One region of the Brevibacillus sp. DP1.3A genome, then DNA from elsewhere that is predicted to be linked to it. Evidence: riboswitches for the same ligand, from Rfam matches in the RefSeq annotation. Region 1 holds a riboswitch; each other region holds the start of a gene.
What was found. Region 1 has a riboswitch for S-adenosylmethionine ahead of HP399_RS01955 (MetQ/NlpA family ABC transporter substrate-binding protein). Riboswitches for the same ligand answer to the same signal wherever they lie in the genome.
Positions count from the first base shown of each region.

Region 2: linked by a shared signal. The riboswitch ahead of HP399_RS16260 (ABC transporter permease) and the one ahead of HP399_RS01955 (MetQ/NlpA family ABC transporter substrate-binding protein) in region 1 are both predicted to bind S-adenosylmethionine.
Region 3: linked by a shared signal. The riboswitch ahead of HP399_RS09825 (pyridoxal phosphate-dependent aminotransferase) and the one ahead of HP399_RS01955 (MetQ/NlpA family ABC transporter substrate-binding protein) in region 1 are both predicted to bind S-adenosylmethionine.

Region 1 is NZ_CP085876.1:334,323-344,820, reverse strand. Features, by position in the region: gene HP399_RS01970 (nucleoside hydrolase) at 1-540, opposite strand, end outside; gene HP399_RS01965 (ABC transporter substrate-binding protein) at 729-1,802, opposite strand; gene HP399_RS01960 (DUF2294 domain-containing protein) at 2,000-2,356, opposite strand; SAM riboswitch class I at 2,577-2,679, shown strand; gene HP399_RS01955 (MetQ/NlpA family ABC transporter substrate-binding protein) at 2,781-3,611, shown strand; gene HP399_RS01950 (methionine ABC transporter ATP-binding protein) at 3,654-4,691, shown strand; gene HP399_RS01945 (methionine ABC transporter permease) at 4,691-5,353, shown strand; gene HP399_RS01940 (hypothetical protein) at 5,503-5,934, shown strand; gene HP399_RS01935 (YxcD family protein) at 5,922-6,215, shown strand; gene HP399_RS01930 (ABC transporter ATP-binding protein) at 6,393-7,256, shown strand; gene HP399_RS01925 (DJ-1/PfpI family protein) at 7,427-8,083, shown strand; gene HP399_RS01920 (siderophore ABC transporter substrate-binding protein) at 8,169-9,158, opposite strand; gene HP399_RS01915 (iron ABC transporter ATP-binding protein) at 9,263-10,021, opposite strand; gene HP399_RS01910 (iron chelate uptake ABC transporter family permease subunit) at 10,018-10,498, opposite strand, start outside.
Region 2 is NZ_CP085876.1:3,566,673-3,577,170, reverse strand. Features, by position in the region: gene HP399_RS16290 (PAS domain-containing sensor histidine kinase) at 1-309, shown strand, start outside; gene HP399_RS16285 (response regulator) at 306-950, shown strand; gene HP399_RS16280 (FAD/NAD(P)-binding oxidoreductase) at 1,083-2,282, shown strand; gene HP399_RS16275 (helical membrane plugin domain-containing protein) at 2,350-2,892, shown strand; gene HP399_RS16270 (MBL fold metallo-hydrolase) at 2,919-4,337, shown strand; gene HP399_RS16265 (sulfite exporter TauE/SafE family protein) at 4,369-5,160, shown strand; SAM riboswitch class I at 5,279-5,383, shown strand; gene HP399_RS16260 (ABC transporter permease) at 5,493-6,425, shown strand; gene HP399_RS16255 (ABC transporter permease) at 6,430-7,377, shown strand; gene HP399_RS16250 (ABC transporter ATP-binding protein) at 7,391-8,425, shown strand; gene HP399_RS16245 (ABC transporter ATP-binding protein) at 8,407-9,363, shown strand; gene HP399_RS16240 (peptide ABC transporter substrate-binding protein) at 9,391-10,498, shown strand, end outside.
Region 3 is NZ_CP085876.1:2,130,491-2,140,988, reverse strand. Features, by position in the region: gene HP399_RS09840 (alpha/beta fold hydrolase) at 1-550, shown strand, start outside; gene HP399_RS09835 (aminotransferase-like domain-containing protein) at 607-1,815, opposite strand; gene HP399_RS09830 (hypothetical protein) at 2,011-2,481, opposite strand; gene HP399_RS09825 (pyridoxal phosphate-dependent aminotransferase) at 2,633-3,814, opposite strand; SAM riboswitch class I at 3,898-4,012, opposite strand; gene HP399_RS09820 (MFS transporter) at 4,073-5,326, opposite strand; gene moaC (cyclic pyranopterin monophosphate synthase MoaC) at 5,330-5,812, opposite strand; gene HP399_RS09810 (methylated-DNA--[protein]-cysteine S-methyltransferase) at 5,985-6,524, shown strand; gene HP399_RS09805 (2OG-Fe(II) oxygenase) at 6,517-7,230, shown strand; gene HP399_RS09800 (SPL family radical SAM protein) at 7,243-8,061, shown strand; gene HP399_RS09795 (molybdenum cofactor biosynthesis protein) at 8,165-8,872, shown strand; gene HP399_RS09790 (ThiF family adenylyltransferase) at 8,877-9,902, shown strand; gene HP399_RS09785 (sensor histidine kinase) at 9,965-10,498, opposite strand, start outside.

The DNA of each region.
Region 1 (10,498 bases):
AAACACAACCTTCGCTGCCTCTGGATCGACGTACATGTTATACTCCGCAACCGGCGTCACATTGCCATGCTCGCGGACCACTCCACCCATGAAAATGACTTCCTTGACGTGTTGGACCAGCTCCGGGCATTTTTTCACTGCCAGCGCCAAATTGGTCAGCGGTCCCGTCATGATGAGTGTAATCTCTCCGGAATGCGCGAGTACGTTTTCCACGATGAAATCAGGAGCAAAGCCAGCAGTCGGTTCCTTGTAAATCGGAACTCCGGCAAGGGCACCTCCCAAGCCATCTTCACCATGTACAGCGTGCTCGAAAAATAACGGTCGCAGCAACGGTTCAGATGCTCCGCAGACAACAGGGATTTGCTCACCGACTTGCAAGAAATCGAGAATTTTGCATGTGTTTTCTGTAGCTTTTTGCAGCGACACGTTGCCATTCACCGTAGTGATGCCAACCAGATCAAATTGCCCGCTCTTCACAGCGAGAATAATGCCAAGCGCATCATCAATGCCCGTATCCACGTCAAGAATGATCTTTTGCACGAGTGGTCCTCCTCACGTTCATTCCTCATAAGAAAACTTCTATCGAGGCCTATTCAACGTGGAGCGACCGCGTTTTAGCGGAATGTTTTCATGCGCTCCGGAATTTATTTTATAATTTCCTATACGTTGAAAAACGAGGGTATATCCCAAATTGTCTATACCCTCGCCCTTTGTTTTTCTATCGTTCGTTATTGCGTGATTTCACGATTCCAACGGTCAATCCATGCTTTAGAGTGCTCGTTAACGAATTTCATGTCCAGCATTTTCAGCTTGCTTACAGTTTCTTCCCCGTACGTTACGCCTTTTGCTTCTTCTTCTGTCAGTTGAACAGACTTGTTTACAGGAGAATCGATTTTTGCTTTTGCTGTTTTTTCCTGAACTTCCTTGCTCAGCTGGTAGTTGATGAAGTCTTCAGCCAGCGCTTTGTTTTTCGAGCCTTTTACGATGTTAACCGTATTCATGACCGCATATCCGCCGCTTGCAGGTTGTACGAAAACAGCTTCTGGAACAGCGGCTTTGATGTCTTTGAAGTACATTTCCATGATCGGTCCTACGCCGATTTCTTCTTGACCAAACATGTTCACGTATTCGGAAGTCTTATCGTAGAATTTCACTACATTTTGGTTGACTTCTTTCATTTTCGCAAAGGCTTGATCCTCGTTAAATTCCTTGCTGCCCGCGACCGCAGAAGCACTGTCGAGAACCATCGGGCCAGTTGTGGACGTAATGCTTGGCAGTGTCAGCTTGCCCGTCAGCTCTGGGTTCCACAGGTCTTTCCAATCCTTGATCTCTGTTTTCACGAGTTTTGGATTATAGGCAATCCCGAATTGGCCAATCGTGTAAGCTGGACCGTACTCCTCGCCCAGTGGTGCTTTGGCGATGTCGTAGATTTGATCCAGGTTCGGGATGCGGCTGCGGTCGATTTTTTCAAATGCGCCACTCTCAATCCCTTGCTGTGCATAGTAGTCAGAGAGGTAGATCAAGTCTACATCGGAGCTTCCTTGGCGAATTTTGTTCAGTCGTTCTGCGTTGTTCCCGATTTCCAGCACGATTTTCACGTTATGTTCTTTTTCAAACGGCTCATATACTTCTTTGCGGAAAAAGTCTTCGGAAAAGCCCCATGTGGAGATGACCAGCTTTTGTGGCTCACCCTTGGCTTCACCGCCAGCTCCTCCCGCTTGTGGTTGATCATTGCTGCCACAGCCAGCGAGAGCCAGTGACATCATAGAAAAAGACAGAATTCCAGCAAGTAATTTTTTCATCGTAATTCTCCTCCAGTTGGGTTCATTTGATGACAAAATATGGTGATACAATAAAAAGAAAAGTACCCTTGATTAGAACGTATCATTCTAAACAAGAGCACTTTTCTTCGTAAACAAAGAGAAGTGACACCCGTTTTTACGCAAAGTCTACGGTCTCCTCTTAAGATAGATCAAAAGAGAAAATCCGAACGATTGCGTCAGGTATTCAGTTCTGATTCAGCTAAAATAACATTCGTGATCGCCCACTGCGTAGGCGCATCATAGTCCCGTAGCACAGCTTCCAACGGCAACCCCATCTCTACTTCCAGTCGCTCTCGCAGTTTCTTCTTATAAAGAAGGGACATCCGAAAATCGACTTCGAGCTTGAGGGCCGGTGCTTCTCCTTCTAACGCTTCTGAGCGCGGAGAGCGGCGATGCTTGGCTTGGAACGTAATCATCTGATTTTCAATCGTGACTCGGAGCAATGTCGTTCCAAATCCGAACAACTCTTTTGCTATCTCATTATAGATGGCAGACAGCTTTTTTCTGGTTTCATTGGAGTCCACTAGAGTCATGTCATCACCTGCGATAGCTGGTATCGGGTTCATTCGCTCTCATTATACAAATGATTTTCCGATTCTTCAATAGAATATTCGTATTTAGATCAATTTCACATTTTTCCACCAAGTCATTCGTTTGCAAAAACAGTTGACACCTAAAAAATCAGTCGTTATAATCCAACTATCCAAATAAGAATTAACAACAATGTTTGGAATGATAATTTCATAGCACATTCTCTTATGAAGAGAGGTTGAGGGACTGGCCCTATGACACCTCGGCAACCTATCGCAAACGATACGGTGCCAAATCCAGCGGAATTTATTCCGACAGATAAGAGAGGTATTGTTGCAGTGTGGATACATACTCGCAGTTTTCGCCTCTTCTGTCGGAAGAGGCTTTTTCTATTCCATCTTACATCCAGAGAAAAGGGGTATTTTCATGAAAAAGACTGGTCTACTGCTCACTACACTACTGCTCGCTGCATCGCTCGTAACGGCTTGCGGCGGTAAACAAGAAGCTGCACCTGCTAACGGCGGCACTGCTGCTGAGCAAACCTCACTCAAGGTGGGCGTCACTGGCGGCCCGCACGAAGAAATTCTCAACAAAGTAAAAGAAGTCGCCAAAGGCAAAGGGCTCGACGTCGAAGTCGTCGTTTTCAACGATTACGTACAGCCGAACCAAGCTCTCGATAAAGGAAATCTCGATGTAAACAGCTTCCAAACCATCCCGTTCTTGGCGAAGTTCAATCAAGATCACAAAACAAAGATCGTCGAGGTCGGAAAAACCGTCACGTACCCGATGGGCCTGTACTCCACCAAGCATAAAAAAGTCGAGGACATCCCTGCTGGCGGCGTTGTCGGCATTCAAAACGACCCGACCAACCGAGCACGCGCCCTGCTACTCTATCAGGCAGCTGGCTTGATTAAGCTCAAGGATGGCGTGGGTGACAACGCAACACCACTGGACATCGTAGAAAATCCAAAAAATTTGCAATTCAAAGAGCTGGAGGCTGCTTTCCTGGCGCGCTCGCTGAGCAACGTAGAAGTCGCTTCGATTAATACGAACTTCGCAATGGAAGCTGGCTACTCCCCGCAAAAAGATGCGATCTTCGCTGAGACAGCTGACTCTCCATATGTAAACATTTTGGCAGTCAACGAAACCAACAAAGACAACCCCGCTGTCAAAAAACTGGTGGACATCTACCGCTCGGAAGAAGTGAAAAAATTCATCGACGAACGTTTTGAAGGAGCTGTACTGCCGTCCTGGTAAGATCGACGCCAGGAACATCAAGAACAACAAGGAGAACTCGTTATGATACAGCTAACCGATATTCATAAGTCGTATCAAGTAGGAAACAAGCAGGTAGAAGCATTGAAGGGCGTATCCCTGCAGGTGGAAAAAGGGCAAATCTACGGGGTTATCGGCTTTAGCGGAGCGGGGAAAAGCACCCTGCTCCGTACCATCAACCTGCTGGAGAAGCCGACTAGCGGTTCTGTGATCGTCAATGGCCAGAACATGCTGACCCTCAAGGAAAAAGAGCTGCGGCAAGCTCGCAAAAAGATCGGGATTATTTTTCAACACTTCAACCTGCTCTCTTCCTATAATGTCTTTGACAATGTGGCGGAAATCTTGCGGATGAATCGCGTCCCCAAAGATGTCATTAAGCGCAAGGTAGAAGACCTTCTCGGCTTGGTTGGCTTGTCTGATAAAGCAAACGCTTATCCTTCTCAGCTATCCGGTGGACAAAAGCAACGGGTGGGCATCGCTCGTGCGCTTGCGACTGATCCGGAAATCCTGCTCTGTGACGAAGCAACTTCCGCTCTCGACCCGCAGACGACCGAATCGATTCTGGAGCTGTTGCTCGACATCAATCGAAAGTTCAACCTGACAATCGTGCTGATTACACATGAGATGCAGGTCATCAAAAAAATCTGCGATCAGGTAGCCATCATGGAAAACGGTGTCGTCATCGAGCAAGGCTCTGTTCTGGATGTTTTCAGCAATCCGCAAGAGCAAACGACCCGTAATTTTATCAAAACGGTTTTCGACGATCAGGTACCACAGGAGATTTTGTCCAAAATAAAAGAAACCGGACCCGTTTCCAAAATTGTTCGCGTTGCCTTTCGCGGGGATGCTGCTCTCGATCCTGTTCTAGGAACACTATCTGCACGTTTTCCGATTAGTACCAATCTGTTGTATGGCTCGATTACGACCATAAAAGGAACAGCGCTCGGCATTCTGCTTTTGCACATATCCGGCGAAGAACAAGACATTCAAGATGGCATTCGCTACTTGCGCGAATCCGTCTACCGCGTAGATATTGTGTCACCAGAGGAGGTGCGGAGCTAATGGAGCGTTTGATTGATATGATTCCGGTATTCGGGCAATCTCTGCAAGAGACCGTCATTATGGTTGGGATTTCGTTGTTCATTGCGACACTGATCGGGATTCCGCTCGGGATTTTGTTGGTCATCACACAGGCGAATCACCTTTTCCCGAACAGAATCATCTATCACACCCTGAATACGATCATCAACATTGTGCGTTCGTTGCCTTTTATTATCCTGATGGTTGCGATCATTCCTTTTACGGAGTTGATCGTGGGCACTTCGATTGGGATTGAAGGAGCAATTGTGCCGCTCATCGTCTATACCTCGCCTTACATCTCACGCCTGATGGAAACGGCCCTGCATGACGTAGATCGTGGCGTTATCGAAGCGTACCAGGCAATGGGCGCATCCCGGACGCAGATTATTTTTCGCATCATGCTGCGTGAAGCACGGCCCGGCATCGTCCTCTGCCTGACCATCGCGACCATCGGTTTGATTGGTGCTACTGCTATGGCCGGGGCAGTCGGTGCCGGCGGACTTGGCGATCTCGCCTTGCGCTACGGCTACCAGCAATGGGACATCGAAGTCATGATCATTACTGTCGTTATCCTCGTCGTCCTGGTACAGCTCATTCAATCGTTGGGTAACTGGGCAGCCCGAAAACTGAAAAAGAGCGTGTAAATCGAAGAACCCCTGACGAGATCGCTTGTCAGGGGCTTTTTTGTAGGTATTTAGACCGAGCGTCACTGAAAGTTCGTTGGAATTTCGCTCAATATTCATGTAGACTTATATATACAAGTCATTTAAATGAGAGGGGCTACTCAAATAACATGAAAAAACTCATCATGATGTTGGTTGCCGTAATGCTCGTACTCGCTCCGGCCGGAGGATTCATTGATCATGCCGATGCGAAAGGCTATAAGTCCGGGAAAAAATCTTTTAACTCTAATACGGCTCCTACGAACACGCAAACGCCTAACAAAGCAGATACGAATGTAAATGCTTCAACAAATAAAGGCACAACAACTCCTGCTGCTACAGCAAGCAAAAGCGGCGGATTCATGAAAGGTCTCATGATTGGTGGTCTGGCTGGTTTGCTGTTCGGATCCTTGTTCGGTGACATGGGTATCCTGGGCTCCATCCTTGGCTTCATGATCAACCTGATGGCGATCCTCGCTGTGATTATCCTGATCCGCAAAGTGATCGTCTACTTCAAAAACAAGCGTGAGAAAGAACAGGAACTGAACGCATGGAAAAGATAACATTTTCCGAACAAGATATCATTAATGCGATCTGTATTCACGCAGCCTACAAAAAACAGTTGAAGCCACAAGATATCTCCGTCGAGCTGATGTGGGACGAAGAGTACGGCTTTTCTGCTGAAGTACACTGGATGGAGCGCCAACAAGTCTTCATCGAGATGAATATGATTGAAGCGATTCGCTACTACCTGGAGACCCAGATGCAGCGCAACCCTTATTCCGCCGGTATCGAGCTGGTATTGGACGACGAACAAGGGATCATCGCTCATATCACCTACTAACACTGGATAATCATTTGTTAACCCAAGGCCAATTTGTTCACGCATGTGAGCAGGTTGGCTTTTTACATATTGAATTTGACCTCGTTCCGTTATATACTTTAACTTAGTGAAAATGATTATCATTACTACATTTACTTATACAGGTACATACTTTGTTTAAAAAGGAGTTGTCCCATTGTGGAGCGCTTATACACGCAAAAGCTGGACATCGGATACGGTGAGCTTTCCATTGTCAAAGACTTGAACATCAGCATTCCTTCTGGAAAAATCACTGCCCTGGTCGGTGCAAATGGTTCTGGTAAATCGACGATCCTCAAAACTCTCGCCCGGATTATGAAACCAACAGGCGGACAAGTATTTTTGGACGGAAAATCGATCCACCAGCAATCGACCAAGGAAGTCGCCAAGCAACTGGCGATTTTGCCACAAAACCCAACCGCACCCGATGGCTTGACCGTGTCTGAGCTCGTTACCTATGGCCGCTTCCCCCATCAAAAAGGCTTCGGCTCTTTGACTAAGGAAGACAAAGAGATCGTAAACTGGGCTATCTCCATGACCGGCATGGCCGATTTCCATGATCGCCCGGTTGACCAACTGTCCGGCGGTCAGCGCCAGCGCGCCTGGATTGCAATGGCTCTGGCGCAAGGAACAGACATCCTTTTCCTTGATGAGCCTACGACATTCCTGGATATGGCTCACCAGCTGGAGGTTCTCAAGCTTCTGCAAAAGCTGAATGACGAAGAAAATCGTACGATCGTCATGGTCGTCCACGATCTGAACCACGCAACCCGTTATGCACAGCACATGGTTGCAATCTCTCGCGGAACCGTCGTCGCTGAGGGAAGTCCTGTTGAAGTCATGACGCCTGAGATGCTGCGTAAGGTATTCAACATCGAAGCAGACATCCTGATTGATCCTCGCACGGGTGTACCGCTCTGCCTCCCTTATGAGCTGTCTCATGCTGTGGATCAAAAGCAACCAAACGAAAACACGACCCAACCTGTTTACACGGAAGAGCGCAAGCTGGTTGGAGCCAGATAATTGTTAGAATCCGCTAGGCAAAAAGCCGGTTTTCACCACGTTTTACGGTGTAACCGGCTTTTTGCTATACCTACTTGCAGTTAGTCACAACTCCGACATACATATACCCCGTATAGGTATGTTAGTATTTGTTTGCAAGAAAAATATCCCATTTCAAAGGAGAGATCATCATGAAGGTTGCAATCTTGCTTTTCGATGGCATCACCGCATTAGATGCAATTGGTCCATACGATGTATTCGCTGCTACGCTGAAATGTGAAGTGAAGTTTGTGGCTAAGAAGAAAGGGTTAATCAAGCTTGACTCCAATATGGGTTATTTACATGCCGATTACAGTTTTTCTGAAGTTACTTCCGCTGATATTCTTGTTGTTCCCGGTTGCAGTCCGCCCAATTATAAAACCCCAATGAATGACGAAGAAACCCTACAGTGGATTCGCCACATACATGAAACAACGAAATGGACTACGTCTGTCTGCAATGGCTCTCTGATCTTGAGCGCCGCAGGCTTGTTACAAGGAGCCGTAGCCACCACTCATTGGGGTTCCTTCGAACTACTCCAATCTCTTGGAACCACTCCAACAGAGGAAAGAGTCGTTCGTCAGGGCAAAATCGTTACAGCAGCCGGTGTTTCCTCTGGTATCGACATGGCACTCCAATTAGTTGCATGGGAATTGGGAGAAGATATGAGTAAAGGAGTCCAGTTGATTTTGGAATACGATCCCCAGCCGCCGTTTGACTCGGGTTCACCTAAGAAGGCACCTGCTTTATTGGTAGAACAAATAAGAGGGATGTTGCAGGAGTTTGCAAAACGGGAGCCCCGGGTATAAATCAGCACGTTCTAAAAAATGAAAAGGCGACAGCCCAGGGAATGTCTTACTCCCTTCGGCTGTCGCCACTTTCTTTTCTAGCCTCTTACCACTTAACTTCTTTCAGAACTTCTTCTGCCATGCCAGCGGTAGATACCAATCCGCCACCAGACAAGTACCAGTTGCTAGAATCCAGGTAAATGATGTTGCCAGTTTTGAATGCTTTCGTGTTCTTAATCAGGTCGTTTTCTACAGTTTGCTGTGTAGAAGTAGACACTTCTTTATTCTTGGAAATCGCGTTACCACGATCAATTACGAACAGATAGTCTGGATCTTTTTCTGCGATATATTCAAAGGAAACGCTTTGACCATGGTTTTCTACGGAAATGTTTTTGTCTACAGGCGTAAATCCGAATTCACCATGCAGGATACCAAAACGGGAACCAGCGCCATAAGCGTTCAGCTTGCCTTCGTTAACCATAACGATCAGAGCAGTCTTGCCGCTTGCCGTTGCTTTTGCATTCAATTCCTTGATAGATGCATCGATTTTGCCCAGCTCTTCTTCTACTTGTGCTTCTTTACCGAAGATGGTACCCAATGTTTTCATGTTCTCTTTGAAAGATTCCATGTACTTCGCATTGTCTACACCCATGAAGATGGTTGGAGCAATTTTGTTCAGTTCTTCGTAAGCATCTTGTTGACGACCGGAAATGAAGATCACATCCGGTTTCATTGCATTGATTTTTTCAAAGTCTGGCTCTTTCAAGCCACCAATGTTTGTGTACTTCGCATCTTTGAACTTTTCCAGGTATGCAGGAATGCTGGAAGACTGTGCAACACCCGCTACTTCGATACCCAATTTGTCCAAGGAATCCAGAACACCGTAGTCAAATGCTACAACGGTTTTTGGATTCTTTTTCAGTTTTGCTTCACCCAATTTATGCTTGATCGTAACTTCTTCGGATGTTTGTGCAGCTTCAGGTGCTTTCGTTGCGTCCGCCGCAGGTGTTGCAGGAGCGGCGTTATTGGAGCCGCATGCAGCTGTGAATACAGCCAACAGTACTGCCATAAACAGCATGAGTAATTTTTTGTTCACTTCTCTCACCTCTATATAGAATGTAAAAGTATATAAAATTATTGATAGCTTGCTGATGAAACCCCCGGCAGGCCATCAAAATTTTAACGATAGGAAGATGGAGCTTACGCGAAATAGACACAGATTTTATTTTCTTCAATGTCTTCGATATGGATATCCATGTCATAGACATCTTTCAAGATCGGTCGTGTTATGATCTCATCTGTAGTGCCTTCCTTCACGACCTTTCCATCCTTGAGTGCGACGATATAATCCGAATAGACGGAAGCGAAGTTGATATCGTGAATGACAATGACAACCGTTTTGCCCCTTTCGTCTACCAGACGTCGCAGCACTTTCATGATCTGGACGGAATGCTTCATATCCAAATTGTTGAGCGGCTCATCCAAGAGGACGTATTCCGTATTTTGAGCGACAACCATCGCGATATAAGCGCGTTGACGCTGACCGCCACTCAACTGGTCGAGGTACTTGTGTTGAATGTCCGTGAGCTCCAAATATTGGATCGCTTCGTCTACATACTTCCAATCCTCTTTTGACAAATTGCCTTGTGAATACGGGAAGCGACCAAAGCTGACCAGCTCACGAATCGTCAACCGCACCGTAATGTGATTCGATTGCTTGAGAATCGAGATTTTCTTTGCCAGCTCACTGCTCTTTGTCTGCCTAATCTCCTGACCCTCAATGAAAACCTCGCCTTGATCCTTGGTCAATAGGCGACTAATCATCGACAGCAGCGTACTCTTTCCGGCCCCATTGGGTCCGATAAAAGACGTGATTTTCCCCTTGGCAATCTTCACAGAGACATTTTCCACGACATTTTTGCTACCATACTGTTTTGTGACATTCCGGACTTCTATCACGCTTTATTCTCCTTTAACAGAAGATAGATGAAGTAAACCCCACCAATAAAGTTGACGATGACACTGAGCGTCGTAGAGAACGCAAGTACACGCTCCACAATCAACAAACCGCCAACCAGTGCAATCACACTGATTAAAGACGAGCCCACCAGCAAGTATTTATGCTGATAGGTTTTCATAAACTGATGGGCGAGATTCGCTACCAGCAGTCCAAGGAAGGTAATCGGTCCAACGAGCGCTGTCGCGATCGATACGAGAATGGCAATAACAACGAGGAACCGCTTGATGACAAAATCGTACGGAATCCCCAAATTGATCGCCTGGTCCCGACCGAGTGATAACACATCCAAGTACTTGATGTATCGCCAGAAGTAAATCATGATTGCGATGACCAGAACAAAGCTCGTGATCAACAGGTCTGTTTTTACATTGTTGAAGCTGGCGAACATTCGGTCTTGCACAACCAGAAACTCATTC
Region 2 (10,498 bases), 3.2 Mb from region 1:
GATCATTTTCAGCCAATCTTGGAAATTAATCTGTACCGTGTCATCCAAGAAGCCTTACATAATGCACTAAAATACGCGAAGGCGACACTCATTGAAGTCATCTTGTACAACGAAGAGGACCAACTGACTTTGCTGATTCAGGACAACGGAATCGGATTTGTTCGCGATCAGGTTCAGGTCGGTCTGGGTCTCAAACATATGGAAGAGCGAGTGGATCAGATGGAGGGAATTCTTCAGATTCAATCTGTGCTCCACGAAGGTACATCGATCAAGGTAACGGTAGTGGGAGAAGGAGGGAGAGCAGAGTGATACGAGTGCTTTTGGTTGATGATCACACGATGATTCGGAAGGGATTGCGTGTGCTTCTCGAAAGTTACTCTCAAATAAAAATTGTCGGAGAGAGTCATACAGGCAACGATGCTATCCTTAAAGCGAATCAGCTGGAACCCGATGTAGTGCTGATGGATTTGTCATTGCCCAATGGGCTGGATGGGTTTACAGCGAGCAATGAGATTCGCAAGTCGAATCCTTTCGTGAAAATTGTCATATTGACCATGCATGACGAGGAGATTTTTGTCCAGAAGGCTATTACCGTCGGAGCTCATGGGTATATTTTAAAAAACAGCCATGGCGAGTTGCTGTTTCAAGCCATTGCGGAAGTCTACAGAGGTAAGCGCTTTTACAAGACTTCCGTATCGCAAGAGATCATCAATCTATGGCTGAAATCGGATGCCAAAACGATGCCTTCTGTTTTAACGCTACGTGAAAAGGAGCTTGTCAGACTCATTGTGCTTGGCTATACGAATAAGGAAATGGCAGATAAGCTGTTGATCAGCGTCAAAACCGTGGAGAACCACAAAACGAATATCATGCAGAAACTAAGACTGGATTCCAAGCATCAATTGATCCAATACGCCATTAAAAATAAATATCTCGATCTGGCATTTTAATCGCATAGATCAAAAAGTAGGGGACTTCCCCTATATGGAAAAAATATCAGAGGAATAAACTGAATAGAGAGACTACACCTCATGAACCATCATCGTACGATTGGAAACCATATCGTCGTCGAAGGAGGAACTATGGCAAAACAAGCTCATTATACGGTTGTTATCGTGGGAGCAGGCTCAGCCGGTATCTCTGTTGCTGCCCGTATCGTCCGGGCTTCCAAAAGGCTCAAGGGACAAGTCGCCATCATCGATCCCGCGTCCAAGCATTATTATCAGCCTTTGTGGACATTAGTCGGAGGTGGTGCCGCGAAAAAGGAGGAATCCGAGCGCGACCTCTCCTCTCTGATTCCCGCAGGCGTCGACTGGATTTGCGATGCGGTCACCATGTTTCAGCCGGAACAACACACGCTCAGTACGAAGCAAGGAACCATCTTTTCCTATGACTACCTCGTTGTTGCTGCTGGTTTGCAAATAGATTGGGAGAGGGTAAAGGGCCTGAGGGATGCCGTCGGCAAGAACGGCGTTTGCAGCAACTACGCTTACCAAACAGTAGAAAGTACATGGGAAGCGATCCGGAGCTTTAAAGGCGGCACTGCCATTTTTACTCACCCGAATTCACCCGTAAAGTGCGGTGGAGCCCCTCAGAAAATCATGTATCTGGCTGATGATTACTTTCGTAAGTTACATGTGCGCAACCAGTCAGAGATCATTTTTGCATCGGCGAAGGGAAGTATTTTTGACGTTCCTACGTATGCCAATACCCTCAATAACGTCATTCGTCGCAAGAACATCGAAACCAGATACAAGCATAATCTAATGGAAGTGCGAGCGGATTCCAAAGAAGCCGTATTCGAGAATCTGGACACGAAAGAGCAGGTAGTATGGAAGTATGACATGCTTCATGTGACCCCTCCCATGAAAGCACCTGATTTCATTGCAAACAGCGCATTGGCAGACACAGGAGGCTGGCTCGATGTCGATCCATTTACGCTTGCGCACAAAAGATTTCCCACTATTTTCAGCATAGGCGATTGCACGAATCTTCCCACGTCCAAAACCGGAGCTGCTATTCGCAAACAGGCGCCTGTCGTCGAGAAAAACCTCCTCGCGCTGATCAATGGTAATCCATTGGTTGCCAAGTATGACGGTTATACATCCTGCCCGCTCGTAACAGGGTACAACAAACTGGTGCTGGCCGAATTTGATTACAATCTGACGCCGTGTGAAACCTTTCCTTTTGACCAATCTGAAGAGAGATTCAGTATGTACTTGATGAAAAGAGAACTGCTTCCCATCCTTTATTGGAATGGCATGCTTAAAGGATTGATGTAAGGCAGTCTTGAAAGAAAGGGGGGAGAGCAACATTTCGAACGCCAGGAAGGAACAGAGAAGCTCTGACATGTTTTTAGAGGATTTGTCTGATCCAGAAGTTCAGGAAGCAATCACCATATTGATCCGAAAGCTCCCGAAGATAAAAGATACCGTCCTTGCAGTCGAAGAGGGACTTGAAGTAGCCACATCGATCTTACGCGATCAGGAATCACTACGGTATTTGTTTGAGCGCGTAGATGGTCATCTGTCCCGTTTCTTTGTGGAAAAAGAATCGGTAGATGCCCTGTTTACTTTGCTTGATAAGATGCCAAAGCTCGTTAAATATGTCAGCGTTCTCGAACAAGCTGCTGATTTTTTGGAAAGCCTTGGAGAGGATAAGCAATCGCAACAATACTTGCTAAACGGTATGAAGGCGTACATCGCTCCTGTGTCCGCACAAGTGGAGCATGGAGTGGCTGTCTTCCAGGAAGCAAAAGTACGAGCCGAACATAAAAGCGAACCCGTTTCCGTGTTCACGCTTTACAAGCTCATGAAAGATCCCACCGTCCAAAAGACACTTCGCTTTACCCAATCGCTGCTCGAAGTACTCGCGGAAAAATCAAACAAATAACAGACGTGTTAAAGGAGGAATGTATCATGTTGTTGCGTTACTTTTATGATGAAAAACTGGCCCATGCATCTTATCTGGTTGGCTGCCAAAAAACCGGGGAGGCGATTGTGATCGATCCCGCCCGCAATCTGGCTCCTTATTTTCAAGTCGCTAAAGCAGAGGGAGTTACCATTGTAGCCGCAACGGAAACCCACATTCACGCTGATTTTGTGTCTGGTGCCAGGGAACTGGGCGCAGCCTATCAGGCGAAGCTGTTTTTATCCAATGAGGGCGATGAAGATTGGAAATATCAATACTTGGAAGGTTTGAACCATCAGCTTGTCCACGATGGGGATCGCTTTTTTATCGGGAACTTGCTATTTGAAGTTATGCATACGCCTGGCCATACACCCGAAAGCATCTCCTTCCTTTTGACAGACCTCGGAGGGAATGCAGATCGCCCCATCGGGATCTTTACGGGAGATTTTGTCTTTGTCGGCGATATCGGCAGACCGGACTTGCTCGAAAAAGCGGCGGGAATGAAGGGTACGTCCGAGTCAGGTGCAAGAGCCATGTTCCAGTCCCTCCAAAAATTCAAGCAACTGCCGGATTATATGCAGGTATGGCCAGCTCATGGCGCAGGAAGTGCTTGCGGCAAAGCACTGGGGGCCGTGCCGTCTTCTACCGTCGGTTATGAAAAGCTCTTTAACTGGGCGATGACACACTCCAGTGAAGAGGAATTCGTCAAGGCACTCCTGGATGGACAACCAGAGCCACCAACGTATTTTGCAGTGATGAAACGAGTGAATAAGGAAGGTCCTGCCTTGCTTAACGAACTCCCTGTTGTTCAAGAGTTCAACTCGTTTGAACAGGTAAAGGAATCGCTGGAAAACGGACAGATTATCGATACGCGTCCTTTCCAGAATTTTGCGAAGGGGCATCTGGAGGGAACACTTCACATTCCTTTTAACAAGTCATTCGCCAACTGGGTGGGCTGGATCGTCGATTACGATCGTCCGGTTCATGTCATGACTACCCCAGATGAGCTGAACGAGATTTTGCAGGCCTTGCATTCCGTAGGGATTGATCATGTTACAGGCTTTATCGACAGCGGCAAGCTGATGGAAAGTGAAGTGTCTTCGCTCGAGACAATCGAAGAGGTAACACCGTTGGAGATTGCAGAACGGGTGGGAAAGGGAGAGGTTCACGTAGTAGATGTACGTAATCTGACTGAGTGGAAGGAAGGACACATTCCGGATGCACAGCACATCATGCTCGGTACGCTCGCCATGCGGCTGGATGAGATTCCTCACGATAAGCCTCTTCTCGTACAGTGCCGTTCCGGTGCCCGATCCGCTATTGGCGCAAGCATTCTTCAGGCAAATGGATTCAAGGATGTAATGAATTTGAGCGGCGGAATCTTGAAATGGCAAAAAGACGGCTTGGCAGTCGTAGAACGAGGGTAAAACGAATCGAGGTGTTGCAAAGGGTGAGCGTATGACTATCGACCTTGTGATCACACTGTTTGTTATCGGTTTCGCGGGATCATTTATTTCTGGTCTCGTCGGAATCGGGGGCTCCATCATCAAGTATCCGATGCTTCTGTACATTCCGCCCGCCCTTGGATTCGTTGCTTACACAGCTCACGAAGTATCCGGAATAAGTGCAATCCAAGTATTTTTTGCCACCCTAGCTGCTGTTTGGACTCTGCGAAAAGATAAGCTTATTCACTACCAGCTCGTTCTGTACATGGGAAGTGCCATTATCGTAGGAAGCTTGCTTGGAGGGTATGGAGGAAAATATCTATCGGCAGAAGCCATCAATATCGTTTACGCCATCCTGGCCACCATTGCTGTAATCTTGATGTTCCTGCCAAAAAAGCGAATGGACGAACGTGAACAGTACGAGGTTATCTTTCATAAACCAACAGCCGTATTATCCGCTTTGATTGTCGGAGGCGCCTCCGGAATTGTCGGGGCAGCTGGCGCTTTTATTTTGGTTCCCATCATGTTGATCATCCTCAAGATCCCGACAAGAGTTACGATTGCTTCATCTCTTGCCATTACCTTTCTTTCTTCCATCGGTTCGACTGCAGGGAAATGGATGGCGGGGGACATATTACTGTGGCCATCCGTGATCATGGTAATCGCCAGTATCATGGCAGCGCCGCTCGGTACGAAGGTCAGCAAACGTTTGGATACACGGGTTCTCCAAACCATTCTGGCCTTGTTGATCCTAGCCACCACGATTAAGATTTGGGCTGACATCCTTATATTCATACGTGTATGAAGATTTGCTTTTCCAAAATAATAAAGAAAAATCAATTGTCATTGAACAGGATTGACATATCCGAGTAAAATGATAAGATAAAAAAGAATTTTACGATGAAATTAAATTTCATAGAACATTCTTATCTAGAGTGGTGGAGGGACTGGCCCGATGAAACCCGGCAACCTTGGTCTGATTGACCTTACGGTGCCAATTCCTGCGGAGTTATTCTGCGAGATGAGAAGGTGGGAACCGTGTAATTGCCCCTCTTCTTTTCGGAGAGGGGTTTTCTATATTTATAATTCATAGTATTCATATCTTTTTACTTTGTATTATGTGAAGGAGGAAACAACGTGCTTCATTATTCGGTCAAGCGTGGCTTTCTCATGATCGTTACCCTTTGGATTATTGTCACGGTAACGTTTGTGACCATGCACCTGATTCCGGGTGACCCGTTCGCGTCTGACGCCAAAATGCTTCCAGAAGAAGTGGTAAAGAACATGCGGGCGGAGTACAACCTGGATCAGCCAATCACGGTACAGTACCTGCTCTATCTGAAAGGATTGCTGCAATTTGACTTGGGGCCCTCTATCCAGTCCAAGACGAGGGATGTGAACACGCTGATTGCAGAGGGATTCCCCGCATCGGCTGTTCTGGGACTCCAGTCGTTTATTGTCGCACTGGCAGGTGGAATCACACTGGGAATCGTAGCGGCACTCTATCACAATCGAACCTTGGATTTCTTGTCTATGTTTGCAGCCATCATTGGGATCTCCGTCCCCAGTTTTATTCTGGCGCCACTTTTGATCAAGTACATGGCGGTCAAATGGGAGCTTCTGCCCGTTGCTGCGTGGGGGAGTTGGGAGCATTCGATACTTCCAACGCTTGCGCTCGCTATCGGTCCGCTCGCCATTATCGCCCGTTTCGTACGAGCCAGCATGCTTGAGGTTTGGCAACAGGAATACATAAACACAGCGGAGGCGAAAGGGCTTGGCACCTTTTCTATTGTCGTTAGACACGGGATGCGTAATGCCATCCTACCGGTTCTTACCTTTATCGGTCCGCTGTTTGCCAACCTGATGACGGGAACCTTTGTGGTGGAAAAGATTTTCGCCATTCCCGGGCTCGGCAAATACTTCGTGGAAAGTATTTTTAACCGCGATTATCCCGTTATTTTGGGAACGACAGTGTTTTACAGCTTTGTGCTCATTTTTACTTTGTACATCATCGACCTACTGTATCGGGTGATTGACCCGCGCATCAGATTGACGAGTGGAGGGAAGTAGCGTTATGGCCAATCAGGCAACACAACTGGATAGCCTGTTTCGACCAGTAGACCGAAACAGGCTATCCGAAGAAATTCGGAAACGTCCCAGTCTCGGATATTGGCAGGAGGTATTGCAGCGGGTGTGCCGCAACAAGCTGGCAATGCTCGGGTTCTTCCTGCTCATGGCAGTGGTAACCCTCTCGATCATCGGTCCGATTCTCGTTCCCCACAGCCCGCATGAACAGTCATTGACGAAGGGTAATCTGCCGCTGTCGGACGAGCATTGGTTTGGAACGGATGACTTGGGTCGGGACATGTGGGCACGTACCTGGGTAGGCGGTCAAATCTCTTTGTTTATTGGTGTGGCGGCAGCTGCTATCGACCTAGTGATCGGTGTATGCGTCGGCGGGATTTCCGGTTACATGGCAGGGAGGAACAAGCTGGGCGACCGTGTGGACAACATCCTGATGCGATTGGCTGAAATTCTGTACAGCATTCCGTATCTGCTGGTGGTAATCCTGCTGATGGTGGTTCTGGAGCCTGGTCTCACTACGATCATTATTGCCCTTTCACTAACTGGGTGGGTCGGAATGGCCCGCCTGGTCAGAGGACAAATCATGCAGATCAAGCGTCAGGAGTTTGTGCTGGCTGCAGAAAAGTTGGGTACCTCTCATGCCAAAATTATCATCAAACATCTGCTGCCGAATACGATCGGCGTCATCATCGTCAACCTGACCTTTACGATACCGCATGCGATTTTTGCCGAATCGTTTCTCAGCTTTCTTGGGCTGGGTGTGCAAGCGCCAACCGCCAGCTGGGGAACCATGGCCAACGACGCGCTAGCGGTTATGCTGAGCGGACAGTGGTGGCGGCTGTTTTTTCCGGGATTCATGATTTCCCTTACCATGTTCGCGTGCAACGCGCTCGGGGATGGTTTGCAGGACGCACTGGACCCGCGGATCAGGAAATGAGGGGGAGTACATCGTGAAACCATTGTTGGAAGTAGATCAGCTGCGCGTCTCCTTTCGCACGTACGGTGGAGAGGTGCAGGCGGTAAGAGGGGTTTCCTTTTCTGTGAAGGAGGGAGAGACGCTGGCGATTGTCGGGGAAAGCGGCTGTGGAAAAAGTGTGACTGCTCGAGCATTGATGGGGATGATTCCTCCGCGATCCGGTCAGGTAAAAGGCGGTAGCATTCGGTTTCGCGGGCGTGAACTGACGGGGCTGCCGAAGCTGGAATGGCAGCAGGTTCGTGGCTCGCAGATCGGTATGATCTTTCAGGACCCGATGACCTCACTGAACCCCACGATGAAAATCGGTCAGCAGATTGCGGAAGGGCTAATCAAACATCTTAAGCAGACGAAGACGGAAGCAAAGGAAGAGACGTTGAAACTGCTGGAGAGGGTAGGCATTTCGGAGGCGGCGAGACGATTTGAACAATATCCGCATGAGCTAAGCGGAGGTATGCGGCAGCGTGTCGGTATCGCCATGGCGCTTGCTTGCCAACCGCAGTTGGTTATCGCCGACGAGCCGACGACAGCGCTCGACGTGACCATTCAGGCGCAGATCCTTCGTCTGATGAAAGAGTTGCAAGAGCAGTTGAACACCTCGGTCATTTTGATCACACACGATTTGGGCGTCGTCGCAGAGGTGGCCGATCATGTCGCGGTAATGTACGCAGGCGTAGTGGTGGAGAGCGGCCCGGTTGGAGAAATCTTTGACAACCCGCGCCACCCATACACACAAGGACTGTTGCAGTCTGTGCCACGTCTCGAAGCAGGTAAAAAAGAGCGGCTGATCCCCATCGAAGGGACACCACCGGATCTGTTTCGTCCGCCTGCCGGTTGCCCGTTCGCTGCACGTTGCCGATTTGCCATGGAAATTTGCGTAGAGCATATGCCGCAATCGAATTCGTTTTTTAATCAGCATGAGGCGAGCTGCTGGCTGAACGACCCGCGTGCCCAAAAGAGCAGAAGCGTGGATGGTAGCAGGGAGGGAGACACATGGTTGACAACATTGTAGGGGTGGAGAATCTCGCTAAATCGTTTGAGATTGGCGGAGGCCAACGGGTTAGAGCTGTTGACCGAGTCTCTTTTGAAATCAGGCGAGGGGAGACGCTCGGAATCGTTGGGGAAAGCGGCTGCGGCAAGTCTACGCTGGGCAGGACGATCGTGGGCCTGTACCCGGCTACTGCGGGTCGCATTCTGTTTCAAGGCAAAGACATCGCCACGATGGATAGACGTGAGCGATGGGAAGCAAACCGCCACATGCAGCTGATCTTCCAGGATCCGCAGGCCTCACTCAATCCGCGTTTACGGGTGGGCGACATCATCGCCGAAGGAATCGACTCCTATGGTTTGGCAAAAGGAAAAGAGCGAGAAGAACGCATCTATCGGCTGCTGGAGCTAGTAGGATTGCACCCAAGCCACGCAAAACGCTTTCCGCATGAATTCAGCGGCGGCCAGCGACAACGGATCGGAATCGCCCGTGCGCTTGCGGTGGAGCCCAGCTTTATCGTGGCAGACGAGTCCATCTCCGCACTAGATGTGTCCATTCAGGCGCAAATCGTCAATCTTTTAGCCGATCTTCAGGCAGAGCGGTCCATCACCTATTTGTTTATCGCCCATGATCTGTCGATGGTGAAGCACATCAGCGACCGGATTGGTGTGATGTATCTGGGGCAGATGATGGAGCTTGCCCCGAGCGAGGAGTTGTTTGCCACGCCGCTACATCCGTACACGCAGGCGTTGATCTCGGCTATGCCGATCTCCCATCCTGCCCAGCGCGAAGAGCGGGAGCAGATTGTACTGACCGGAGAACCGCCCAGCCCGATTCATCCGCCAAGCGGTTGCCCGTTTCGCACCAGATGTCCGGTTGCCCAAGGCGTTTGCGCCAGAACAGCGCCGGATTGGAAGGAGGTGAGGGACGGACACTGGATCGCTTGCCATCTTGTACAGTAGACAGAGGAGAACAAGGAGGAAATCATAATGAAAAAGGGATTGCTCGCTTTTGCCGCATTGCTGGCGCTCGCTGTACCTGCGCTTTCTGCGTGCGGCAGCGATAAACCGGCTACGTCTTCCGATCAACAGACGGGAGCAGCCGTCAAACAAGTCATTACCGCTAACCTGCGGGGCGAACCGTACACTTTAGATCCGGCATTCGCTTCCGATACCACCTCGTACTGGGTGATTGACCATCTGTACGAAGGATTGTACCGATACAGCCAAAATGGAGACATCAGCGAAGGGGCAACAGAAAAGGTGGAAGTCTCCCCGGACGGAAAAACCTACACGTTTACCCTGCGCCCCGAGATGAAATGGTCGAACGGCGATCCCTTGACGGCGCATGACTACGAATACTCATGGAAACGCGTGCTGAATCCGCAGACTGCCGCCTATGAACCATCCGCACTCTACTACATACAAGGCGCGGAGGCATACAACACGGGCAAAGGTAGCGTGGATGACGTTCAGATTAAGGCAAAGGATGACCGCACACTCATCGTCGGATTGAAAGACCCGATCACCTATTTCCCGAAAATCATGATGAGTCGCGCCTATTTGCCGGTGAACAAAAAAGTCGTGGATGCAGACAAAAACTGGGCGGCCGAAGCGAAAGGCATCGTGACCAATGGCCCGTACACCGTGGAGAGCTGGGACCACAACAGTCAACTGACAATCGCCAAAAGTCAGAGCTACTGGGAGAAAGAAAAGGTAACGATGGAAACCGTCCACTTCAAGATGGTCAACGAAGCAACTACCTACTACCAGATGTTCAAAACAGGAGCGCTCGACCTGATTGACTCCCTGCCGATCGACGTAATTGAGCAAGAAAAAGAAAAAGAAGAGTACAAATCATTCCCGGACTACAGCATTTATACGTACACGTTCAACGTAGAGGAAAAGCCATTCACTAATGCGAAAATTCGTCAGGCCTTTTCCTACGCGATCGATCGGGACATCCTGACGAAAAACGTGACCAAGGGAGGCCAGCTCCCGGCGTACGGTTATACACCATTTGGGGTAAAAACTCCTTCGGGCAAGGACTTCCGAGAAGAAGTAGCGCCTTACTATCAGTTTGATCCGGCTAAGGCGA
Region 3 (10,498 bases), 1.8 Mb from region 1:
TTTCATTGCAGGTGAATCATACGGTGGATATCTTACACGAGCAGTTATCGAGAAGCGCCGGGATCAAGTGAAGGGCGCCCTTTTCATCTGCCCGAACGTCATTCCTGATAAAGATAAGCGCACACTGCCGGATAAATCCATCTTAGTAAAAGAGCCTTCTCTCTGGGAGCAGTTGAGTGAGACGGAACGAGCGGAGTTTGCGTCGATGGCGGTAGTAGCTACCGATTATACGTGGAATCGCTATAAAAAAGAGATTGTCGACGGCTACATGCTGTCTGACCCTTCTTTCCTCAGTAAAATCAGACAGTCATACGGCGTGTCCTTCCCATTGGATACGGCCCCCTTCCCCCACCCGAGTCTTTTTGTTGTGGGCAAACAAGATCATTCTGTCGGCTATCGCGATATTTGGGATATCATCGAAGGCTATCCCCGTTCTTCTTTTGCCGCACTCGATTGTGCCGGACACAACTTGCAGATTGAGCAGCCGCTTCTGTTTACAGAGCTTGTGAATGAATGGCTGGATCGGGCACAAAGAGAGCTCTCCCTGTAAGACATAAATCAAAAAAGACAACCAGCTCAATGGCAATGGTTGTCTTTTTGCTTCTATTAAACATTTGTCACCAGAGATTCGCTATGGGCGTGGAATGCTTTGCCCAGTCGTGAGATCGCAAGCTCCGTGTCTTCCCGGTTCAAGAGTGTATAGTTCAAGCGCATCGTATTAACTGGCGGCTCGGCTGCATAAAACGGCTTCCCTGGCACGAATGCCACGCCTTCCTGTACGGAACGGGCCAGCAGCTTCTCAGCATCGACGTGCTCAGGAAGATTCACCCAGAGGAACATCCCGCCTCTTGGTTTTTCCCACTGTACGCCCTCCCAGTTTTGCGCAACTAAGAGCTCATGCATCCATTCCATGCGCGCCTTGTAGGACTCGCGGATTTTCTCAATGTGGCGCTCCAGATCAAAGCGGGACAAAAGCTCATACAGCGCGTACTGGTCGATTGTGCTCGACTGCAAATCAACCGCTTGCTTCGCCTTCACCATCATTTGAATCACGCGTGTATCTCCAATGGCCCATCCGGTACGCAAGCCTGGCGCGACAATTTTGGAAAAGGTACTGGTGTACACCACACAGGAATCGGTCGGATGCTCATCCAGTGAGAAAATCGAGCGGTACGGAGCTTCCCCATCAAATTGGATCTCTCCATATGGATCGTCTTCCAGGATGAGAATGTTTTGGGCCTTACATTGACGAAGCAAACCGAGACGGCGTTCGAGGCTCCATACCTTTCCTGTCGGATTAGCAAAGGTAGGAATGACATACACCATTTTCGGGCGATACTGGGCAATTTTTTTCGCCAGATCGTCCATATCCATCCCATCAGCATCGCCGTCTACGGGAATCGCTTTGATTCCCCGGAATTGGAACAACTGAACCGCTGCCAAATAGGTAGGGTTTTCTACGAGAACGACATCGCCTTCATCTAAATATACACGGCACAACAAGTCCACTGCTTGCTGAGAGCCCGTAGTGATGATCATATTATCTACACCGACGTTCATATGCTTTTGCTTCATGCGGGATGCAATCCACTCACGAAGCGGCAAGTATCCATCAGTCAATCCGTACTGAAGAGCTTTTGCTCCTTGTTCGAATGCGCGGTTGAACGCTTCACGCATCTCTGCGATTGGAAAAGAATCCTCTGCTGGCAGTCCACCTGCGAGCGAGAGCACTTGATTGCCTTGGGTCAGCTTCAAGATTTCCCGGACAGCCGAGGAGGATAGTGCTTCAACAGATTTTGAAAATGAGTACTCCATGTTCCGTTCCCCCTTGATTTTGCTTATCCTTGTTTTATCACTGTCAACAGCGTAAGTCCAATCCTTACTAGCTATGAGCGGATAGGTTTTGACTATGTCGAGCGGTTGTTCAATCGTTAGTCTTGACACACTGCATGCAAAAAACCCCTCTTCGTATCTAACGAAAAGGGGGCTATATGTATGGGCTATATCTTCCTAGGCGATTCGAAACACACGTGGTTTCTCTGTGTGTGGGAGGAAAGAGAGGTCTACATGCGTGGACGCTTCTTCCATGCCAATATCGCTTGCCAAAAGCAATGCCTCTTCTTGGAAGGTTGGCGTACAGCTGCCTTCATTCAGTTCACAGAGACGCTTCAATCGCTTCAGTCTCTCTGCGGACTTCTCCACTCTCATGCATTCGTTCGTCAGCTCACAAACGTTGACGTGACGAGCATCAGCGATCATGCTGATATCATTCACATGGACAATCAGTCTTTTGCCTTCTTCTGTTACAAATCCGATCGAGCAAAAATGCGCACCTGACATTTCCAAACGAGTGAGAACAGCATTGGCGTAAACTTCTCCCGTCCGCAAGCGAATCTGGCCTGCTTCAATGGCTCCGCCGATTTTTCGCTCGTTGGCGATCACCGTATACATATCCGTGTAACCGTTAATCTGATAGCGCATGGTACCCTCCCGCTCTCGCTGAGACTAATTATCATTAACAATGTCATCGTATAATGAAAATCATTATCTGTCAATAATGAGAATGATTTTTATTCTAGAATAAAAAAACCACACTCCATTTGTATGGTAGTGTGGTCGAATTCCCTTGCCTTCATTTTGTTTTCGTAAACAACCCCAACCGCTCAATCCGTTGGACCGCTTCTGCGAGACGATCTTCATTGGATAACAAAGCCGCTCGCACATAGCCCTCACCTGTCGGACCAAAGCCATTTCCTGGCGCTACGACGACATGCGCTTTTTCCAATAGCAGGTCAGAGAACTCCACGGAAGTAAAGCCACTTGGAACAGGAAGCCAAGCAAAAAACGAACCTTGAGATGGTGGCGCCTGCCAGCCAATCCGATGCAGATTGGAGTACAAGGCATTGCGGCGGCTTTCGTAGACAGCGACGAGATCGCGAACGCACTGCTGTGACTCCGTCATCGCTTTGGCTGCCGCCATCTGTACCGCTCCGAACAGACTGACGAAGTAATGGTCCTGAATGAGGTTAATCAGACGAACCAGCTCGCGATTTCCTACCATGGCACCAACACGCCAGCCTGCCATGTTGTACGTTTTGGACAAGGTATAAAATTCTACGCCCACTTCTTTTGCTCCCGGAACCTGCATGAAGCTGACTGGCTTTTTCCCGTCATAGCTGATCGCCCCGTAGGCGAAGTCATGGCAGACGACGATTTCATGTTTTCGGGCAAAACGAATCGTTTCCTCATAAAACTCGAGTGGTGCGTTGACTGCTGTTGGATTGTTCGGATAGTTGAGAAACATCAGTTTCGCTCGATCCAAATCAGCTTGGGAGAGCTGGCTGTAGTCTGGCAAAAAGTCATTTTCCGCCTTCAGAGGCATCATGACCATCCGTCCGCCTACGACTGCAACCCCCGACCAATAATCCGGATAGCCTGGGTCCGGAACCAGTGCAACATCGCCTGCGTTCATGAGTACTTGGCAAATCTCTACGAGTCCGGTTTTGCTGCCGAACAATATCGCTACTTCTTCCTCCGGATCGAGGTCTACATCAAATTCTTGCTTATACCAATGAGCCACTGCCTGCTTCAGTTCCACGCGTCCCTGAAAAGGCGGATATTTGTGATGGAGTGGTTGTGCCGCTTGTGCCTGTAATTCTTCAATAATGTGCGGCGGTGTCGGCAAATCGGGATTGCCCTGCCCTAGGTTAATGACGTCATGGCCTTGCGCAATGACCTTGTTTACTTTTGCCACCAGGGTCGCAAAAAACTGGGTAGGGAGTCGATCAATCATGTCGGAGGGTTGAATGCGCATCTTTCTTCCATTCCTTTCTTGGGCCCAATACAGTAAAACCCCCTTTTTCCATACAGAAAAAGGGGGAGATCAGCTTGGTCACGTCCTTATCTGTCAGGAAAAAATCCTGCTGGAATTGGCACAGCATCTGTCCATCACATGGAACAGATCCGCTGCCGGGCTTCATAGGGCCAGTCCCTCCACCTCTCTGAATAAGTCAAACACACGGAATATACTGTTTTTTCGTCTATATCATACTACTTGAGCACGTAAACCGTGTCAAGATGCTTGATTCTGTACCGACACTTGATGCCTTCTTTTTTGAAATGAGGTGTGGAAAGCGAAGAATGCCACAGACAACAGACACAAGCCTGCCATCACGAACAATAGTCCCTGCGCATGAATCGATTGGAAAATGAAGGCGCCGAGCAGTGGCCCGAGCATCCGCCCTGCTGATCCAGTTCCTGCAATCAGACCTTGAATGAAGCCTTCACGTCCCTCTGGCGTAAACTGTGCAGCTACTGCCGGCACCGCTGGCCACACGAGCATTTCTCCTAGCGTCATGACGAACATGCCTGCCACAAAGCCTGCATAAACCGTTGATTGCGACAGAATCAGCATCGACAAGGCAAAAATATAAGCGCCCAAGAGCATTTGTGCTTTTAGCGTACGGGCAAAGCGTCGAATGACCCACGCAATCAATGGCTGTCCAAACAGGATCAAACCTCCGTTCAGCGTCCACAACAGACTGTATTGACGGAGTGAAATGCCCAGGGATTGCATGTAGGTAGACAGCACCGTCGTCCATTGTACATAGACAATCCAGCTAATTAATAGCCCCCCGCATAATAGCAGCAATGCTCCCCATACCACCTTTGGCTCTTGCTGTGGTTGTTGCAGCACATCACCAGTTGCTTGCTCAGACATACTTTGTCCAGTCGTCGAGTTTTCGCGTTGTTCCACCATTTTTAACTGACGCGGCAAAATGAGCATGAACATGGCGAGCACAATCACTTGCGAGATCGCATTACCGAAAAACGTCCAGGCAAACGAAACACTTGCCAAGAAGCCGCCCAGCGCAGAACCGGCAGCTACCCCCACATTGAGGGTGACATAAATCAGATTGATTCCTTTCCGTCCCCCGTCCGGCCATAACACTACTGCCAGTGCATTCATCACAGGAGAAAGTGTTCCGTAAAACAGTCCATTCAATAGAAGCAAGACAACATAAATCGTAAAATCTTGCGTAAGACCTAAGCCGATCGATATCAGAATAACGCCGATGGAACCGACAATGATGGTGCGCATTTTTCCCCAGCGGTCAAACATCATCCCGCCGACAATACTCCCGATCAGGAATGCGCCTTGATTTAAAAGCAACAAGAAGCCGGCTACAGTCAGCGGCTTTCCGAGATGGTTGTGAATATAGATCGTGACTAGCGGCCAAATACACGCCATTCCTGTAGAAAAAATGACGGCAGCAATCGCCAATAAACGAATGCTGCTCGGATAGGATTCCCACTTTTGCCTCATGGCTTACTTCTCTCCCCAATGGAAATCGCCGCTTTTTCCGCCTGTTTTGGATTGCAGACTGGTTGGACCGATTATCATTTCTTTATCCATGGCTTTGCACATGTCATACACGGTCAAAGCCGCTACGCTGACAGCGGTCAACGCTTCCATCTCGACGCCAGTTTTCCCTGTCGTCTTCACGGTTCCTGTAATCGCAAGCGTCGTTTCATCTACAAAAGCAAATTGTATGTCGATGCCAGTCAATGGCAGCGGATGACACATCGGGATGATTTCCCACGTCTTTTTGGCAGCCATGACACCTGCTACCTGCGCAACTGCGAGTACATCGCCCTTTTCGATCCGACCTTCGCGGATTCTGGCGAGTGTTTCGGGTTTCATGCTGATTTGGCTTTCGGCTACAGCCACCCGTTTTGTGACGTCCTTCTCAGACACGTCCACCATCCGAGCTCGATTTTGTTCATTAAAATGTGTTAATTGATCAGTCATACTAGTATCGTTCCTCCTCTATCTCCTCCTACCTTACTCCCGCCACTGGATAAAAGCAATGGGAATGTAGAGGACACTGTTTCGTTATCTTGCTCATCCACTCCTAAAAACGTACGAAGAACAGGTGCTGGAGGTATACTGTGCGTACACAGCTCAAAGGAGGCGTATGGAAATGGAAACGATTAAGGATCAGACGGTACGTTGGTCAATGCTTGTGCATGGTGATTGGACCATTTATTTGGCTGCAACGACTGCCGGGCTTTGTTATGTCGGCTCGGTCAACCAGCCTTTTGCTGAATTGGAAGCGTGGGTTGAAAAGCATCATCCACAAAGTGCACTGGTGCAAGACGAACCATGGCTAAAGCCTTTTGCAACAGAACTGATGGAGTATTTGCAGGGGACGCGCGAGCATTTTTCCATGGATTGCGACCTGTCTGGAACGCCTTTTCAGCTCGCTGTCTGGGAGGCACTGTGCCAAATCCCATACGGTCAAACGGCATCGTACACCGACATTGCGAACATCATTGAAAAGCCTGCTGCTGTTCGTGCCGTCGGTGCAGCAATCGGTGCCAATCCGGTTCTCATTACAGTCCCCTGCCACCGCGTTGTCGGTAAAAACGGATCACTAACTGGCTATCGTGGAGGACTGTCCATGAAGACAACTCTGCTTGATCTGGAGAAAAAGACAAATCGGGGTGTGAGGCATGGCTAAATCAGTGACAGAAAGGATCGCTGCACTTGACTGGCATTCCCTGCAACAGGAGCTGGACGAACAAGGCTATGCTTCTTTTCCTTCCTTATTAAGCGCGGATGCGTGCGACGAATTAATCGCTTCGTATGGAGAGGATGACCTTTTTCGCAATACGATCCAGATGGCACGGTACCGTTTCGGCGAAGGAGAGTATCGTTATTATCAGCCTCCCCTTCCCTCGCTTTTGCAGGAGCTTCGCGAAGGCTTTTATCCGATGCTTGCCCAGACTGCGAATCGATGGCTGGAAATGCTTGGACGCGAAGCCATCTATCCTGCTACCCTCCCTGAATTTTTGGCGCAATGTCACGATCAGGGTCAACTGCGCTCTACTCCATTGATTTTGAAATACGAAATGGGCGGCTACAATTGTTTACACCAGGATATGTACGGCGAGGTGTTCTTCCCGTTTCAAGTCGTTTTTGCCTTAAATCAGAAGGAGAAGGACTACACTGGCGGAGAATTTCTGCTGATGGAGCAACGGCCACGCGCGCAGAGCCGAGGACATGTGATAACCTTGGAGCAAGGCGCTGGCCTGATTTTCCCGACATCCTATCGTCCTGTGCAGGGAACGCGAGGCTACTATAAAAACACGCTGCGCCACGGTGTCAGCACGATTACCTCAGGAAAGCGTTACAGCCTCGGGATTATTTTTCATGATGCAAAGTGAGGAATGCCCAATATGAAATGCATCCTTTCCTATAAAATGCCGAAAACCCTCCTCAATAAAGGAAGCGGATTTCTTGAGGATTACACCCACTCGCTCAATCCGTATACAGGCTGTTCTTTCGCCTGCTCCTATTGCTATGTTCGACAAATGCCTGTCTCTTTGTTCCGCAACGAGCAATGGGGCACGTGGGTTGACATTAAGCAGCATGCTGCCGATTTATTGCGCAAGGAGCTAATCCGGGCAAAGAAAAAAGGAAAGGTGACCATCTTCATGTCTTCGAGTACAGACCCGTACCAGCCCATCGAACAAACGGAAAAGGTAACGAGGTCTTTACTCGAAGTCATGGTAGAGAATCCACCCGATTTTTTGTTGGTGCAGACGAGAAGTCCCTTGGTTTGGCGGGATGCCGATTTGTTGCTCCTGCTGGGTGATCGCGTCCGTGTCAGCATGACCGTCGAGACCGATTTGGAGGAGATTCGTAGGCACTTTAGCCCGCAAGCTCCCCCCATTCAAGCGCGGCTCAAAACACTCGAGCGCTTGGCGGAAGCAGGCATCCCTACTCAAGCAACCCTTGCCCCTGTTTTGCCAAGCAGTGAGTCATTCCCCGAGATTTTGCGCCCCTTGGTAACACGCGTCTGTGTCGACGACTTTTATATGGGAGATGGCAGCGGCGGTAAACGAACAAAAAGAAACGGCATTCCTGCTCTCTATGAACAGCTTGGACTGGAACAATGGTATGATCCCTCCGCCTATCGGATCGTCTATGATCGGCTATTACGTGTTTTCCCCCCGGACCAGATCTATTTGAGTCAGGAAGGCTTCGCCCCTTAGAATCAACCGCTGATTGAAACACCCCATTCATTGGCAACTTTGATCGGTTTATGATATCGTCTAGCCTAGAGAGTAGTATCATCTAGGGAAATGAGGAATTGTCTTGACCATTACGATCTTGTTATTTGCCGGACTCGCTGAACGTGCGAATGCCCGGGAAGTACAATTGACCCTATCTGAAGGCGCGACCGTTAGCGATCTTCTGCAAGCAGTGGAAAAAGAATATCCTGCGCTCTCTGCGCTTTTGGGCAGTTGCTTCGTCTCCATCAATCATGAATATGCGGCGAAAAATCAGGTCATTTCAGCCAACGACGAGATTGCCCTCTTACCTCCTGTAAGCGGCGGAGAAGAAGATCCGCGCTTTGCCATTACCGAGGAGCCTATTTCTGCGGACAAGCTGGTTCGCCTGGTGAGCAACCCGCATGCAGGCGCGGTCCTTACTTTTGTCGGAACTGTTCGGGAATTTACCCATGGTCAGCGCACGGTTTATTTGTCTTATGAAGCTTATGCCCCTATGGCTGTTGAAAAAATGAAGCAGGTCGCAGCAGAGATCGAGGAACGCTGGCCGGGAGCACAAGTCGCGATGCACCATCGTATCGGTAATTTGGCTGTGGAAGAGATTGCGGTTGTTTGTGCCGTTGCAACTGCACATCGTAATGAATCGTTTGAAGCAGGCCGTTATGCCATCGAGCGACTCAAGCAGATCGTTCCTATTTGGAAAAAAGAAATGTGGGAAGATGGAAGCGAATGGAAGGGACATCAGCAAGGACCGTGGAATCCGCTTGCGATGCCAGAAGGAAAGGTGGAGTAACGCCTTGGATACTCGCTATTCCCGTCAGATATTGTTTCATCCGATCGGGCGCAGTGGACAGGAAAAGCTCGGGCAAAGCCGTGTAGCCATCGTCGGCATGGGAGCGCTCGGAACTGTTCTCTCCAATCATATGGTCCGTGCTGGAGTAGGTTTTGTCCGCATCATTGACCGCGACTTTGTCGAGCCGAGCAACTTGCAGCGTCAAATGCTCTACGACGAATCCGATGCAGCCGAGCATTTGCCAAAAGCCATCGCCGCTCACGCCAAACTGACAAAGATCAACTCAGCCGTCACCATCGAACCGATTGTCGCAGACCTCACCGCTTACAATGCAGAGGAATTGCTGGCAGATGTCGATCTCGTTCTAGATGCGACGGATAATTTTCAGGTGAGATATCTCGTGAACGATGTTTGCGTTAAGCATAGTATTCCGTGGGTGTACGGTGGCGCTGTGAGTGCAACCGGAACATTTACAGCGATTCGTCCGGGAATCACGCCTTGCTTGCGCTGTCTTTTCCCTGAAGCGCCAAACCCAGGTGAGATGCCTACCTGTGACACGGCTGGCGTCATCGGACCGATCATTCACATCGTCGCCTCCTATCAGGCAACAGAAGCATTCAAGCTGTTAGTGAACGCAACCGATGAGCTCAATCCGAATTTGGAGCACTTTGAGATTTGGCATAACCGCCATCAGCAAATCAAGGTGGTCAATGCCCGCCGAGACGACTGTCCGACATGTGGGCACAAGCAATTTTCGTTTTTGCAGCCCGATACTCAAGATGGACAAGCCGTTTCGCTTTGCGGTCGAGACACCGTACAAATCTCGCCCGCCGCTGCAATGACACTTGATCTGAACGCATTGGCTGATAGACTCTCCCCTTTGGGACAAATCGAGCAAAACAAGTTTTTGCTGCGTTTCCGTGTCGATACGTACACGCTCGTTATTTTCCCGGATGGTCGCGTCCTCGTGCAAGGCACAGATGACATCAGCTTGGCACGTTCGCTTCATGCCAAGTATATCGGCGCGTAACTGGTTTACTCGTCATGAAAAAAGCTGTCCCAGACCGTCATCCGGACGAAGGGGCAGCTTTTTTATGCCGTTAGAACAAATGTAATCGTAAACGTGGTACCTTTCCCTACTTCACTCTCAACGGCGATTGTGGCATGATGCAAATCGATTATTTTTTTAACGATTGCCAGTCCCAGGCCACTGCCCGAATTGGCACGGTTCCGCGATGGGTCCGCCTTGAAAAACCTCTCGAAAATGCGCTCCTGATTTTCCTTAGATATCCCGATTCCCGAGTCGGCCACTTTCACGAGCACTTCTCCATTTACTGTCTCCAGCTTTACGCTGATTTTCCCGCCTGCCTCCGTGAATTTGATGCTGTTGCCTAGCAAGTTGGTCCAGACTTGACTCAGCATATCTTCGTCGGCGACGATTTCGACTTTTTCCAAGTCGATGTCCATTTCAATCTCTTTCGCCATCCATTGCGGTTCACATGCAAGGATGATCGTGCGTAGCTGCGTGTCCAACCGATACCGCTTCCGTTCTAAATCATGCTGGATGCCTTCTAGCGCAGTGAGCTTAAGCAGGTTGTCACTGATCTTGGATAGTCGCTTGCTTTC